Regions from separate parts of the Bradyrhizobium sp. IC3195 genome, predicted to be linked through region 1. Evidence: predicted binding sites of a transcription regulator. Region 1 holds the regulator's gene; each other region holds the start of a gene.

Region 1 (4,936 bases):
GGTGAGCATGATCGCCTCGCCGCCGAGCTGGCGCATGCCGACGTCGAACGAGACGCGGGTGCGGGTCGAGGGACGTTCGAAGATCATCGCCAGCGTCTTGCCCTCGAGCGGCCTGACCGGCTGCTGCGCCTTCTGCTTCGCCTTCATCGCCGAAGAGGCAGCGAGCATGCTCTTGAGCTCCGAGAGCGGCAGCTCGTTGATGTCCAGGAAGTGCTTGGGAGCTTTGTTGGGCGTCGTGCTCATCAGCTTGCCGCCCGCTTGGTCTGGCTGGAGGAGATCGCAGCGCAGGCGCGCTCTAACCGGCCGACGCTGTCCTCGATCTCCGCTTCCGTGACGATCAGGGGCGGCAGGAAGCGCACGACATTGTCGCCGGCCCCGACGGTGAGCAGCTTTTCGGCGCGCAGCGCCGCGACGAGATCGCCCGAGGGCACCACCGCCTTGATGCCGATCAGCAGGCCCTCGCCGCGCACCTCGCTGACGACATCAGGATGACGATCGATCACGGAGGCGAGCTTCTGCTTGAGCAGCAGCGACATCTTCTGGACGTGGTCGAAGAAGCCGGGCTTGAGCATGACATCGAGCACGGCGTTGGCAGCCGAGATCGCGAGCGGATTGCCGCCGAAGGTGGAGCCGTGCGAGCCGGGCCCCATGCCGGCCGCCGCGTCCGCGGTCGCCAGCACCGCGCCGATCGGAAAGCCGCCGCCGAGCGCCTTGGCGAGCGACATCACATCCGGTGTGACGCCGGTGCGCTTGTAGGCAAAGAGCTCGCCGGTGCGGCCCATGCCGGTCTGCACCTCGTCGAAGGCGAGCAACAGGCCGCGCTCGTTACAGAGTTCGCGCAGCGCCCTCAGGAAGGCGTGAGGTGCAGAACGAACGCCACCCTCGCCCTGGATCGGCTCGATGAGAATGCCGGCGGTGTGCGGACCAATCGCCTTCTTCACGGCGTCGAGGTCGCCGTGCGGCACCTGATCGAAGCCGTCCATCGGCGGACCGAAGCCCTTGAGATATTTCGCAGAGCCGGTGGCGGCGAGCGTCGCCAGCGTGCGGCCATGGAAGGCACCCTCGAAGGTGATCATGCGGTAACGTTCCGGATGCCCCTTGGAGAAGTGATGGTGGCGCACCAGCTTGATCACGCCTTCCAGCGCCTCGGCGCCGGAATTGCAGAAGAACACGAAGTCCGCAAAGCTCTCATTGCAGAGGCGGCTTGCGAGCTTCTCGCCGTCAGGGCTCTGGAACAGGTTCGACATGTGCCAGAGCTTGGTCGCCTGCTCCTGCAACGCCTTGACCAGCGCGGGATGGACATGGCCGAGCGCATTCACCGCGACACCCGAGGTGAAATCGAGATAGCGATCGCCGTTGGTCGCGATCAGCCAGCAGCCTTCGCCGCGCTCGAAACCGAGGTCGGCCCTGGCGAAAACGGGGAGCAAATGCGGCGCTGCGCTGTTAGTCATGACGTCACTTGAATGTTGCGGACGGTGTGAGGCATGCATTGCGCGACGCACCATCGACCGGCCCCGGAAAACGAAACGTGCCGCCTTTTAAGGGCGGCACGTGGCACTATCTTATGCCTGGCAAGACGGGTGTCAATGCCGCCCGGAAAGCCTCGCGAAACGCTGATTCCGTAGTCTTGCGGTGCCGATTTTGCGGGTTTTTCACCACGGAACATGTGGAAGCGAGTCGGCGGACTCTTGCGCGGGAGTCACGCCATATTGTAGCGTTTGGACTGTCAGATACGACATCTCGTGCAGCAGTTCTGATCCCAGAAGTCCTCATGTACCGGCGTAAACGTTCGGGCGTCTTGAGCGCGCCCGGCGAGCCTTAAGGGATTCTGACGGCACGGGTTTTTCAAGGCTAAAGCATTCGCTGCGAAGGCCCCAGGATGGCAGGCGCGCAGCGAGGGAAAGGGTGCAATGACGGTTTTGACCTGGTCCGATGATCGCGTCGAGCAGCTGAAGAAGCTCTGGGAGGCCGGACTTTCGGCCAGCCAGATCGCGGCGGAGCTCGGCAATGTGACCCGCAATGCCGTGATCGGCAAGGTGCACCGGCTCGGCCTGTCCGGCCGCGCCAAGAGCCCTTCATCGGCAGCGCCGCGGCCGCGCAAGGCACGGCCCGCGCAGCATATGATGCGGGTGACCCGCCCCGTCGCGCGCGGCAACACCGCGTTGGCGCAGGCCTTCGAGGTCGAGTTGGAAGCCGAGCCGGTTACCTACGACAACGTGGTGCCGATGAGCCAGCGGCTGTCGCTGCTGGAATTGAACGAGGCGACCTGCCACTGGCCGGTCGGCGATCCCTCGAGCCCGGATTTCTTCTTCTGCGGCGGCAAGGCGCTCTCCGGCCTGCCCTATTGTGCCCAGCATTCGCGCGTGGCCTATCAGCCCGCAGCGGATCGCCGTCGCGCAGCACCGAAACCGGGCACGCGGTGAGCTTGCGGAATTCCCTGATCGCCAAGCTTTGATCGCCAAGCTTGATCGCCAAGACTGCAGCCGTCACACGATGACGGCTCCCAATCGCTCGGTGTCATCCCCGCGAAGGCGGGGATCCGTAACCGCGGGGCGCAATCGTTGCGCGAGATGGTCACTCCGAGTCTTCGCCAAACCACGTCCTGTGGCTGATCGCGACGAGCGCGCGCGCTCGCGCTGAGATCCCGGGCTCGCGCTGCGCGCGCCCCGGGATGACGACCGAGATTGTTGCCGCGGCCGAGAACCAACAACTCGCCCGATCTTACGTCTGCTCAGCCTTCGCGAAGCGATCGTCCAGCGCGTAGCCGGCGCCGCGGACGGTGCGGATCGGGTCCTGCTCGCGGCCAAGGTTGAGCAGCTTGCGCAGGCGGCCGATATGGACGTCGACGGTGCGCTCGTCGATGTAGATGTCGCGGCCCCAGACGCTGTCGAGCAGCTGCTCGCGCGAGAACACGCGGCCGGGATGCTCCAGGAAGAACTCCAGCAGGCGATATTCGGTCGGACCGAGATCGATCGGCCGGCCCGAGCGCGCCACGCGGCGCTTGTCGCGGTCGAGCTCGATATCGCCATAGGCGAGCACGGTGGCGAGGCGCTCGGGACTCGCACGCCTGAGCAGGCCCTTCACGCGCGCAAGCAGCTCCGGCACCGAGAACGGCTTGACGATATAATCATCCGCGCCGGTCGCGAGCCCGCGCACCCGTTCGCTCTCCTCGCCGCGCGCGGTGAGCATGATGATCGGCAGCTGCTTGGTCTCGGGGCGGGTCCGAAGCCGCCGGCACAGCTCGATGCCTGACAGGCCCGGCAGCATCCAGTCGAGCACGATCAGATCGGGAATGTGCTCCTTGAGGCGGGTGTCGGCGTCATCGCCGCGCATCACCGTCTCGACGTCATAGCCGTCGCCTTCGAGGTTGTAGCGAAGAAGCTCGGTGAGAGCTTCCTCGTCCTCAACCACCATAATGCGTGCGCCCATGTGGTCGTAGCTCCTTAAGTCGTCAGGTGTTCGGCACCGTCGTGGCGAAGGTCGTCATGTCGCCCTTGGGCCGCTTGTCGGTGATCGCCTGGCCCTCGATCATGTAGAACACGGTCTCGGCGATGTTGGTGGCGTGGTCGCCGATCCGCTCGATGTTCTTGGCACAGAACATCAGGTGGATGCAGAACGAGATGTTGCGCGGATCCTCCATCATGTAGGTGAGGAGCTCGCGGAACAGCGAGGTGCAGATGGCGTCGACTTCTTCGTCGCCCTTCCACACCGCCATCGCCGCCGGCAGGTCGTGCGCGGCATAGGCGTCCAGTACCGACTTGACCTGCTGCTGCACGAGGTCGGTCATGTGCTCCAGGCCGCGGAACAGCTTGAGCGGATGGAAATCCGTCTCCAGCGCCGCGACGCGCTTGCCCATGTTCTTGGCGAGATCACCGATGCGCTCGAGATCTGTCGCAACGCGCATCGCGCCGACGATCTCGCGCAGGTCGACGGCCATCGGCTGGCGGCGGGCGATGGTGAGCACGGCGCGCTCCTCGATGCGCTTCTGCAGCGCGTCGAGCTCGACGTCGGTGGCGACGACGCGCTGGCCGAGCGCGACGTCGCGGCGGATGAGCGCGTCGACGGAATCGACGATCATGCGCTCGGCGATGCCGCCCATCTCGGCGACCAGGCGGGTGAGCTCCTGAAGGTCGCTGTCGAAAGCCTTTACGGTATGTTCAGAACCCATGTTCCGTCTCCTCAGCCGAACCGGCCGGTGATGTAATCCTGCGTGCGCCGATCGCTCGGCGACGTGAAGATCTTGCTGGTGTCGTCGAACTCGATCAACTCGCCGAGATACATGAAGGCGGTCTTGTCGGAAACGCGCGCCGCCTGCTGCATGTTGTGGGTGACGATCGCGATCGTGTAGTTCTCGGACAATTCCTGGATCAGCTCCTCGACCTTGGCGGTCGAGATCGGGTCGAGCGCCGAGCAGGGCTCGTCAAACAGGATCACCTCGGGCCGCACCGCGACGGTGCGGGCGATGCAGAGGCGCTGCTGCTGGCCGCCGGAGAGCGACAGGCCGGAGGCATTGAGCTTGTCCTTGACCTCGTTCCACAGCGCGCCACCGCGCAGCGCCTTCTCGACGCGGTCGTCCATCTCGGACTTGGAGATCTTCTCATAGAGACGAATGCCGAAGGCGATGTTCTCGTAGATCGTCATCGGGAACGGCGTCGGCTTCTGGAACACCATGCCGACCCGGGCGCGGAGCAGGTTGAGGTCGAGCTTGGGGTCGAGGATGTTGGTATGGTCGAGCAACAGCTGACCGTCGGCGCGCTGGCCCGGATAGAGGTCGTACATCCGGTTGAAGATGCGCAGCAGGGTGGACTTGCCGCAGCCGGACGGGCCGATGAACGCCGTGACGCGGTTGGTGCCGAGCGCCAGGTTGATGTTCTTCAACGCGTGGTGGTCGCCGTAGTAGAAGTTGAGGTTGCGCGCCGTGACCTTGGCGGGCGCC
Region 2 (4,936 bases), on a different contig from region 1:
GGCTGCCGCCCTCGCGGCGCACCACCATCGAGAGCTTCGCGTGCGTCTTCAATTCGAGGAAGCCGTAGACGACCTGCACGCCGGCGCGTTCGAGATCGCGTGCCCAGCGGATGTTGGCTTCTTCGTCGAACCGCGCTTTCAGCTCGATCAGCGCGGTGACTGATTTGCCGGCTTCGGCCGCTTCGGCCAGCGCGCGCACGATCGGTGAATTGTTGGAGGTGCGGTAGAGCGTCTGCTTGATCGCAACGACGTCGGGGTCGCGCGTGGCCTGCTGCAGGAATTGCACCACCACGTCGAACGACTCGTAGGGATGGTGGACGATCAGGTCCTTCTGCCGGATCGCGGCGAAGATGTCGCCGCCATGCTCGCGCACGCGTTCGGGGTGGCGCGGCACGTAAGGGGTGAATTCGAGGTCGGGCCGGTCGAGGCGGGTGAGCTGCGAGAGCTCGTTCATCGCCTGCACGCCGTCGACCAGGAAGATCTCGTCGTCGGCGGCGGAGAGCGCGTGCTGCACGAAGCTGCGCAGCTGCTCCGGCATCTTGGCGTCGATCTCGAGCCGGATCACCGATCCGCGGCGGCGGCGCTTCAGCGCGGTCTCGAACAGGCGGACGAGATCTTCGGCCTCCTCCTCGATTTCGAGCTCGGAGTCGCGGATGATCCGGAAGGCGCCTTGGCCGTGCAGATTGTAGCCGGGGAACAGGCGGTTGATGAACAGGGCGGTGGCCTGCTCCAGCGAGATCAGGCGCACCGTGCCATCCGCCGGCAGGCGGATGAAGCGGTCGATCTTGCCGGGCATGCGGATCAGCGCGTTCATCTGCTTGCCGTCGGCAGCGCGCGTGAGCTGCAGTGCGATGGTGAAGCCGAGGCTCGGAATGAACGGGAAAGGGTGGGCCGGATCGATCGCCAGCGGGGTCAGGAGAGGGAACACGTTGTGGAGGAAGTAGTCCTCGATCCAGGTTCGTTCCGCCTTTGTGACGTCCTTGCCGTCGACCAGCACGATGCCGACCTCGGCCAACGTGGCGCGCAGGTCGCGCCAGATCGCCTGCTGGTCGGAGGCGAGCTGGGAGACGGTGCGGTTGATCAGCGCCAGCTGTTCGGACGGCGTCAGGCCGTCGGGGCTGCGCTCGGCGATGCCCTCGCGGACTTGGGCCTTGATGCCGGCGACGCGAACCATGAAGAACTCGTCGAGGTTATTGGCCGAAATCGACAGGAATCGCACCCGCTCCAGCACGGGGTGGCGGGGATTGACTGATTCCTCCAGGACGCGGCGATTGAAATGCAGCCAGGACAGCTCGCGATTGATGAACCGCTCGGGACTGGACGCGATCGCCGGAAGGCTCTCGGTTTCCGGGGCTTTCTCTTTCGTTTCAACAGCTTGCGCAGAGTCCATCAGAAGTCGGTCCATCCAGTTCACCCCAATTGCGACTCAAGCGCAAAAATCGGCGGGAGCATGTGTTAGAGCGATGACGTTTCGATGACATTGATGTTCCGCCCCCGCGCCGCGTCAAGCGGACTTCGGGGAGGCCTGCGAGCCTGTCAGGCGTCCCGGAGCAGCTCGGCGGCCAGCGCCCGGGTGACGGGACGGCCGAGCCGTAGGGCTTCGCTGTCGAGCAGCTCGACGGCCCGCCGGGCGGCAGCCGAGGACCGCTCCAGGCGCGTCGCGAGGTAGCCGACCACGCTCTCGTCCACATTGAGCTGGCGGTCGGCGCAGAACTTGACGATGAGGCCGCGGAACAGCTGGTCGTCGGGAGGCAGCAGCGTGACCGCCGGAACGGCCCGCAGGCGCGAGCGCAGGTCGCGAAGCTCGATCGGAAGCGTGGCCGGCGCCTCGCGGCCGGTGAACAGGACGTAGGCGCCGTCCTCGCGGGCGAGGTTCATCAGGTGAAACAGGGCACGCTCGTCGAAGTCCCCAGCCTTGAGATCCTCGACCACAAGCGCGCCGGTGGCGAGCGCACCGGGCACGTCCATCGCGGTCAGCGCATTGGCGGTGGTCGAGCGGGCGCCGGCTTCCTCGGCCCAGATCGCGGCGAGATGGCTCTTGCCGCTTCCCTCCGGGCCCGCCAGCCACATGATCCGGTTCGGCCATTCCGGCCAGCCGTCGATGAGGCCGAGACCGGCCGCATTGGCGGGGCCTTCGAGGAAGTTGTCCCGGCTGAGGCTCTCCGCATGCGGAAGCGCAAACGCCAATTGTCGGGGATGAACGCGGCCTGCCACGCTTGCTCTGCTCCATGCCGGCGCGCCGGCCCGCTTGTAGAGATTCGACTTGATGGTGCGGGACTTGGCCTTTTGCTGGGCTGCTTCCCCGCTCATTTGGCCTCGATCGTGCTCATGTGCCGCAGCCACTCGACGAGATAGAGCGACACGGAGGAGAGCGTGAAGACCGTGACGAGACCCATCAGGATGATATCATAAGGCGCGGGCTTGAAGCCGAAGGCAAGCGCCGCCAGCACCAAAGCTGCGAATGCCACTTGTGCCACCGTGTTGAGCTTGGAGACTTTCGACGGCTTCATCTCGACCGGCCGGTCGAACAACCAGGACACGATCACGGCGGCGACAATCATGATGTCGCGCGAGACCACTAGGATCACGATCCAGCGCGGGATCGCGCCCCAGATGCCGAGCGCCATGTAGATCGAGACCAGCAGCGCCTTGTCGGCGAGCGGATCGAGCAGGGCGCCGAGCTCGCTCGTCATGTTGAAGCGCTTGGCCAAAAAGCCGTCCACGGCATCGCTGATGCCGGCGATCAGGAAGACGGCGAACGCCACCTCCATTTGGCTCGACACGATGGCCCAGACGATGATCGGGACCAGCATGATGCGGCCCAAGGTAATGATATTCGGAATACTCACGAAAGCGCTTCCCGGCACCGGTTCTGACCTCAAATCCGGCCCGTTGCAGGCTGAACCGGTTGATATGTCTACATAGTATAGCGGGGAGCGCCATGCGAGCCATTGCGCGTCCCCGGAATTCAACGTAACCAGCCGCAAACCCACTGGAAATCGGGCATGACCGACCGCAAAAACGGCCTCACTTACGCCGATTCAGGCGTCGATATCGACGCGGGCAACCGCCTGGTCGACCTGATCAAGCCGATGGTGCGCGCCACCGCGCGGCCGGGCGCCGATGCCGAGATCGGCGGCTTCGGCGGCCTGTTCGACCTCAAGGCGGCCGGCTTCAAGGATCCGGTCCTCGTGGCCGCGACCGACGGTGTCGGTACCAAGGTCAAGATCGCGATCGAGACCGGCCTGCATGGCGGCATCGGCATCGACCTCGTCGCCATGAGCGTCAACGACCTCGTGGTCCAGGGCGCCGAGCCGCTGTTTTTCCTGGACTATTTCGCCTGCGGCAAGCTCGATCCGGAGGCCACGGCCGCCATCGTCGCGGGCGTTGCGGAGGGATGCCGCGAATCCGGCTGCGCTTTGATCGGCGGGGAGACTGCCGAAATGCCCGGCCTCTACAAGGACGGCGACTACGATCTCGGCGGCTTTGCCGTCGGCGCCGCCGAGCGCGGTACGTTGTTGCCGCGCAAGGACATCGCCGCGGGCGATGCCGTGATCGGTCTCGCTTCGTCCGGCGTGCATTCCAACGGCTTCTCGCTGGTCCGCAAGATCGTCGAGCAGTCGGGCCTCGGCTTCGAGGCGCAGGCGCCGTTCGCGCCGGTGATGACGCTCGGCGGCGCGCTGCTGACGCCGACCAGGCTGTACGTGAAATCCTGCCTGCGCGCGATCCGCGAGACCGGGGCGGTGAAGGGGCTCGCCCACATCACCGGCGGCGGCTTCACCGACAACATCCCGCGCGTGCTGCCAAAGCATCTCGGTGTCGGCATCGACCTGGCACGCCTGCCGGTGCTGCCGGTGTTCAAATGGCTGGCGGCCCAAGCCGGCATCGCCGAGCTGGAAATGCTGCGCACCTTCAATTGCGGCATCGGCATGATCGCGATCGTCGAGCCCGACAAGGTCGACAAGGTCGTCGAAGTCTTCACCGACGCAGGCGAGACCGTGGCGCAGCTCGGCACCGTGATTCCGGCCGAGGGCGAGCACCGCGTCGTCTATAACGGCCACCTCGACATGGCGCTATAATGACTGGCGCCGTGATGAAGCGCCGCGTCGCCATCCTGATTTCCGGGCGCGGCTCCAACATGGCTGCGCTGATCAGGGCAGCCGCCGCCGCGGATTTCCCGGCGGAGATCTCGCTCGTCATCTCGAACAAGGCGGATGCGCCCGGCCTCGAACGCGCCCGGGCGAGCGGCGTGACCACCGAGGTGATCGAAAGCAAGCTGTTCGGCAAGGACCGCGCCGGCTTCGAGACGGTGCTGCAGGCCGCGCTCGACAAGCACGGCATCGAGCTGATTTGTCTCGGCGGCTTCATGCGCCTGTTCACGGCCGAGTTCACCAAGGCCTGGTACGGGCGGATGCTCAACATCCATCCCTCGCTGCTGCCATCGTTCCCCGGCCTCGACCCGCACGGCCAGGCCCTGCGCGCCGGCGTCAAGCTCTCCGGCGCGACGGTCCACTTCGTCATTCCCGAGACCGATGCCGGCCCGATCGTGATGCAGGGCGCGGTTCCCGTCAGCGACCACGATACCGCGGAGACGCTGTCCGAGCGCATCCTCGAAGTCGAGCACCGCATCTATCCCGAGGCGCTGCGGCTGCTCGCGGCCGGTAAGGTCCGCATCGAGGGCGATGTCTGCAAGACGGCGGGAAGCGCAGCGTCGGAGAATTTTTTGGTATCGCCGGTGGTGAGTTAGACAGCTCGGGACTCAAGAGCCGTAGAGCAGTCGATCGACCAGTCTGCCGACTTGCCGGGGGTGATCGAACACACCCGCGAATGCCTCGTCGGGAAGGTCCGAGCCGAAAACATCGAACGGCGTGAGTGCCTTCTCGTCGCACGACGAAGCTGGGCGTTGGAGTTCGTCGGCCGTCGTCTCTGGTCGATT
Region 3 (4,936 bases), on a different contig from region 1:
GCAATGCGCGACGAGATGATTGTATTCGCAGTGATGGCGCTGCTGCTCGCAGCGGTGCCGTTCACGGGCGTCTATCCGTTCTTCGTGATGCAGGCGCTGTGCTTTGCGCTGCTCGCCTGCGCCTTCAATCTGCTGGTCGGCTATGGCGGCTTGCTGTCGTTCGGCCACGCGATGTTCTTAGGCACGGCCGGCTATTGCAGCGCGCATGCGCTGAAGGTCTGGGCGCTGCCGCCCGAGCTCGGCATTCTCGTCGGCGTCGCCGCGGCGTTCGTGCTCTCGATCGTCACCGGCTACATCTCGATCCGACGCCAGGGCATCTATTTCTCGATGATTACGCTGGCGCTGTCGCAGCTCCTGTACTTCATCTATCTCCAGGCCCCGTTCACCCATGGTGAGGACGGCATCCAGGGCATCCCACAGGGACGCATGTTCGGCGTGCTCGATCTGTCCAAGCCGACGGTGCTGTACTATGTCGTGCTGGTCGGCTTCCTCGCCGGCTTCCTCCTGATCTTCCGCATCATCAACTCGCCGTTCGGCGAGGTGCTGAAGTCGATCCGCGAGAACGAGCAGCGCGCGATCTCGCTCGGCTACCGCACCGACCAATACAAGTTCCTGGCCTTCGTGCTGTCGGGGACGCTCGCCGGCCTTGCCGGTGCGCTGAAGGTGTTCGTGGCGCAGAACGCTTCGCTCACCGACGTGCACTGGACGATGTCGGGCGAGGTCGTGCTGATGACGCTGGTCGGCGGGCTCGGCACCGTTTTCGGTCCCGTGGTCGGCGCCTTCGTGATCATCGCCATGCAGCAATATCTGGCCGGCTTCGGCCAGTGGGTGACGGTGATCCAAGGCGCGATCTTCGTGGTCTGCGTGCTGACCTTCCGCCGCGGTGTCGTCGGCGAAATCGCGCATTACTTCCGGCGTTCGCTCTAAGTAACTGATATTGCATCAATTTCATTGATGCATGAAAGCGGTGGATGATCCGGCTCCGCCGGCGTGAGGCGACACGCGCGCGGATCGAAAATGGTCTATGACAGTTTTGTGACAGCCCTTGCGGGCCTGACCATTTTCCAACCGGTAGTTTGTCCCCATGATGCGATGGTTTCGTGCGTTCCTGCCCAGGGAAGAGCGGTTCTTCGACCTGTTCGACCGCCATGCCCAGACCGTGATCCAGGGCGCGGTCGCGCTCCAGGGCATGCTCAACGGGGGCGAGGAGACGCCGGTCTATTGCCAGCGCGTCAACCAGTTCGAGAACGACGCCGACAATATCACCCGCGAGGTGCTGACGGCGGTGCGCCGCACCTTCATCACCCCGTTCGACCGCGGCGACATCAAGAACCTGATCACGTCGCTGGACGATGCCATCGACCAGATGCAGCAGACGGCCAAGGCCGTGATGCTGTTCGAGGTGCGCAGTTTCGAGCCGCCGATGCGCGAGATCGGCGGACTCTTGATCGAATGCGCCAATCTGGTCGGCCGTGCGCTGCCGCTGATGCAGGAGATCGGCAAGAACGTCGCCATGCTGACCGCGATCACCGAGGAGCTCGGCAAGCTCGAGGGCCGTGTCGACGATCTCCACGACATCGGCCTGAAGGAGCTGTTCCTCAAGCATCGCGACGGCAATGCGATGGATTTCATCGTAGGGGTCGAGATCTACGACCATCTCGAGAAGGTGGCCGACCGTTTCGATGACGTCGCCAACGAGATCAACAGCATCGTCATCGAGCAAGTGTAGGGCAGGGCCGCCGTGGATGCTGCGTTGGCTTTTCCCGTCCTGGTCGGCTTGATCGCCGTCGCTCTGCTGTTCGACTTCCTGAACGGCCTGCACGACGCCGCCAATTCGATCGCGACCATCGTCTCGACCCGAGTGCTGCGGCCGCAATTCGCGGTGTTTTGGGCCGCGTTCTTCAATTTCATCGCGTTCCTGGTGTTCGGGCTGCACGTCGCCCAGACCATCGGCACCGGCATCATCGATCCCGCGGTCGTCGACGCCCAGGTGATCTTCGCAGCCCTCGTCGGCGCCATCGTCTGGAACCTCGTGACCTGGGCGCTCGGCATTCCATCGTCGTCGTCGCACGCGCTGATCGGCGGGCTAGTCGGCGGCGGCTTGGCCAAGGCCGGTATTTCGGCCGCGGTGTGGAGCGGCCTGTCCAAGACCGTGCTGGCGATCGTGCTGTCGCCGCTGGTTGGCTTCCTGCTCGCAATGGCGCTGGTTGCGATCGTGTCCTGGGCCTCGGTGCGCTCGACGCCGTTCGCGGTCGACCGCGCCTTCCGCATCCTGCAATTCGTCTCCGCTTCGCTCTATTCGCTCGGCCATGGCGGCAACGACGCGCAGAAGACCATGGGCATCATCGCGGTGTTGCTCTATTCGCAGGGCCATCTCGGCAGCGAGTTCTCGGTGCCGTTCTGGGTGGTGCTGTCGTGCCAGGCGGCGATGGCGCTGGGCACGCTGATGGGCGGATGGCGCATCGTCCGCACCATGGGCCTGCGCATCACGAAATTGACCCCGATGCAGGGCTTTTGCGCCGAGACGGGAGGCGCGGTGACCCTGTTCATGGCGACCTATCTCGGGGTTCCCGTCTCGACCACCCACACCATCACCGGCGCCATCGTCGGCGTCGGTGCCGCCCGCCGCGTCTCGGCCGTGCGCTGGAACGTCGCAAGCTCGATCGTCTATGCCTGGGTGATCACGATCCCGGCCTCAGGCATCGTGGCCGCGCTGACCTGGTGGGTGGTCCAGCTCGTCAAGTGACGAGCTTTAGTCCGACGATGCCGGCGACGATCAGGCCGATGCTGGCGAGGCGGAAGGCCGTCGCCGGCTCGCCGAACAGAACCATGCCGAGCGTCGCGGTGCCGACCGCGCCGATGCCGGTCCAGACCGCATAGGCGGTTCCGACGGGCAGGGATTTGAGCGCAAATCCGAGCAGGATGACGCTGCCGGCCATGGCCGCGAGCGTGACCGCGGACGGAACAAGCCTGGTAAAACCCTCGGTGTATTTCAGGCCGATCGCCCAGGTGATTTCGAGAAGACCGGCGACGAACAGGATGCTCCAGGCCATGGCGACCCTCCATTCAAGGCAGGGTCGTCCCCGCGGCTGAGGTGCTGATGGGCGGGGAGGCCGTCCTCCCCCAAGACTGATATATTCAAGCGCCGATATGGGGCTGGCCGGAAGTCTCCGCAATCACCAAATGAGGCTTGATCAGGCCCGTTTTCCCTGCCACACGCTCCCGCCATGTCCGACATCGCCGCCACCACAGCCGAATCGCCGGCCCGTTCCCCGCTTGCCGCCGAGGTGGCGAGGCGGCGGACCTTTGCGATCATCTCCCATCCCGACGCCGGCAAGACCACGCTGACCGAAAAGCTGCTGCTGTTCGGCGGCGCTATCAACCTCGCCGGCCAGGTCAAGGCCAAGGGCGAGCGGCGCAACACGCGTTCGGACTGGATGAAGATCGAGCGCGAACGCGGCATCTCGGTGGTGACCTCGGTGATGACCTTCGAGTTCGAAGGCCTCGTCTTCAACCTGCTGGACACGCCGGGCCACGAGGACTTTTCGGAAGATACCTATCGCACGCTGACGGCGGTCGATTCCGCCGTGATGGTGATCGACGCGGCCAAGGGTATCGAGGCGCGCACCCGAAAGCTGTTCGAGGTGTGCCGTCTGCGCGACATCCCGATCATCACCTTCATCAACAAGATGGACCGCGAGAGTCGCGACGTGTTCGAGCTGCTCGACGAGATCGAGAAGACGCTGGCGCTCGACACCACGCCGATGACCTGGCCGGTCGGCCGCGGCCGCGACTTCCTCGGCACCTATGACGTCGTCAATGGCGGCGTGCGCCTGCTCGAAGGCGGCGGCGCCAAGACCGGCGCGGCGCTCGAGATCGAGATCGAAGAGCTCGCCAAGCTCAACGCCAATCTCGACGTCTCCGCCGTGAAGGACGAGCTCGAGCTCGTCACCGAGGCGTCGAAGCCGTTCGAGCTGGACGCGTTCCGCGAAGGCCACCTGACGCCGGTCTATTTCGGCAGCGCGCTGCGTAATTTCGGCGTCGGAGACCTCCTGGAGGGCCTCGGCAAGTTTGCGCCCGAGCCGCGCGCGCAGGACAGCGACCAGCGCAAGGTCGAGGCCACCGATCCCAGGATGAGCGCCTTCGTGTTCAAGATCCAGGCCAACATGGATCCCAACCACCGCGACCGCATCGCGTTTGCGCGCCTGTGCTCGGGCAAGCTCAGCCGCGGCATGAAGGCCAAGCTCGTGCGCACCGGCAAGAGCATGCCGCTGTCGAGCCCGCAATTCTTCTTCGCGCAGGACCGCTCGGTCGCGGACGAAGCCTTCGCCGGCGACGTCGTCGGCATTCCCAACCACGGCACGCTGCGCATCGGCGATACGCTGACCGAGGGCGAGGATTTCAACTTCGTCGGCGTGCCGAGCTTCGCGCCGGAAATCGTCCGCCGTGTCCGTCTCACCGACGCGATGAAGGCGAAGAAGCTGAAGGAAGCGCTGCAGCAGATGTCGGAAGAGGGCGTGGTGCAGGTGTTCCGCCCCCGCGACGGCGCCCCGGCGCTGGTCGGGGTGGTCGGCGCGCTGCAGCTCGATGTGCTCAAGGCCCGGCTCGAGGCGGAATATTCGCTGCCGGTCGAGTTCGAGGTCAGCGAGTTCCAGCTGGCGCGCTGGGTCTCCTCGGAGGACCGCAAGAAGCTCGACAGCTTCATCGCCGCCAATAATTCGAGCATTGCCGACGACGTCGACGGCGATCCCGTCTATCTCGCTCGGAACGAGTTCTACCTCGGCTACACCCGGGAGCGTGCCGAGGGTATCGAGTTTAGCAACGTCAAGGACGTCAGAAAAAGGGGTAATGTTTCCCAGACGTTCTCCGTGATGCAGGACGGCAACGCATAGCGAGGTCGACGGTCATGAGGCGGCGCGAATTCATCATGCTCGCT

What was found. Region 1 encodes PhoB, which activates phosphate uptake and scavenging genes when phosphate is short. Its sites were predicted from a motif close to TGTCATNNANCTGTCAT; they were not measured.
Region 2: the regulator PhoB is predicted to act here: its motif matches at 1,464-1,480, upstream of I6F09_RS02230 (RNA degradosome polyphosphate kinase).
Region 3: the regulator PhoB is predicted to act here: its motif matches at 1,025-1,041, upstream of I6F09_RS01810 (DUF47 domain-containing protein).

Annotation. Positions count from the first base shown of each region.
Region 1 covers NZ_JADYVG010000007.1:187,241-192,176, forward strand. The annotation lists gene argF (ornithine carbamoyltransferase) at 1-243, opposite strand, end outside; gene I6F09_RS16760 (aspartate aminotransferase family protein) at 243-1,451, opposite strand; gene I6F09_RS16765 (GcrA family cell cycle regulator) at 1,911-2,423, shown strand; gene phoB (phosphate regulon transcriptional regulator PhoB) at 2,722-3,429, opposite strand; gene phoU (phosphate signaling complex protein PhoU) at 3,452-4,168, opposite strand; gene pstB (phosphate ABC transporter ATP-binding protein PstB) at 4,180-4,936, opposite strand, start outside.
Region 2 covers NZ_JADYVG010000001.1:480,913-485,848, forward strand. The annotation lists gene I6F09_RS02230 (RNA degradosome polyphosphate kinase) at 1-1,390, opposite strand, end outside; gene I6F09_RS02235 (DnaA/Hda family protein) at 1,537-2,214, opposite strand; gene I6F09_RS02240 (CDP-alcohol phosphatidyltransferase family protein) at 2,307-2,849, opposite strand; gene purM (phosphoribosylformylglycinamidine cyclo-ligase) at 3,006-4,079, shown strand; gene purN (phosphoribosylglycinamide formyltransferase) at 4,094-4,747, shown strand.
Region 3 covers NZ_JADYVG010000001.1:397,981-402,916, forward strand. The annotation lists gene I6F09_RS01805 (branched-chain amino acid ABC transporter permease) at 1-927, shown strand, start outside; gene I6F09_RS01810 (DUF47 domain-containing protein) at 1,085-1,729, shown strand; gene I6F09_RS01815 (inorganic phosphate transporter) at 1,742-2,746, shown strand; gene sugE (quaternary ammonium compound efflux SMR transporter SugE) at 2,739-3,053, opposite strand; gene I6F09_RS01825 (peptide chain release factor 3) at 3,228-4,892, shown strand; gene I6F09_RS01830 (ABC transporter substrate-binding protein) at 4,907-4,936, shown strand, end outside.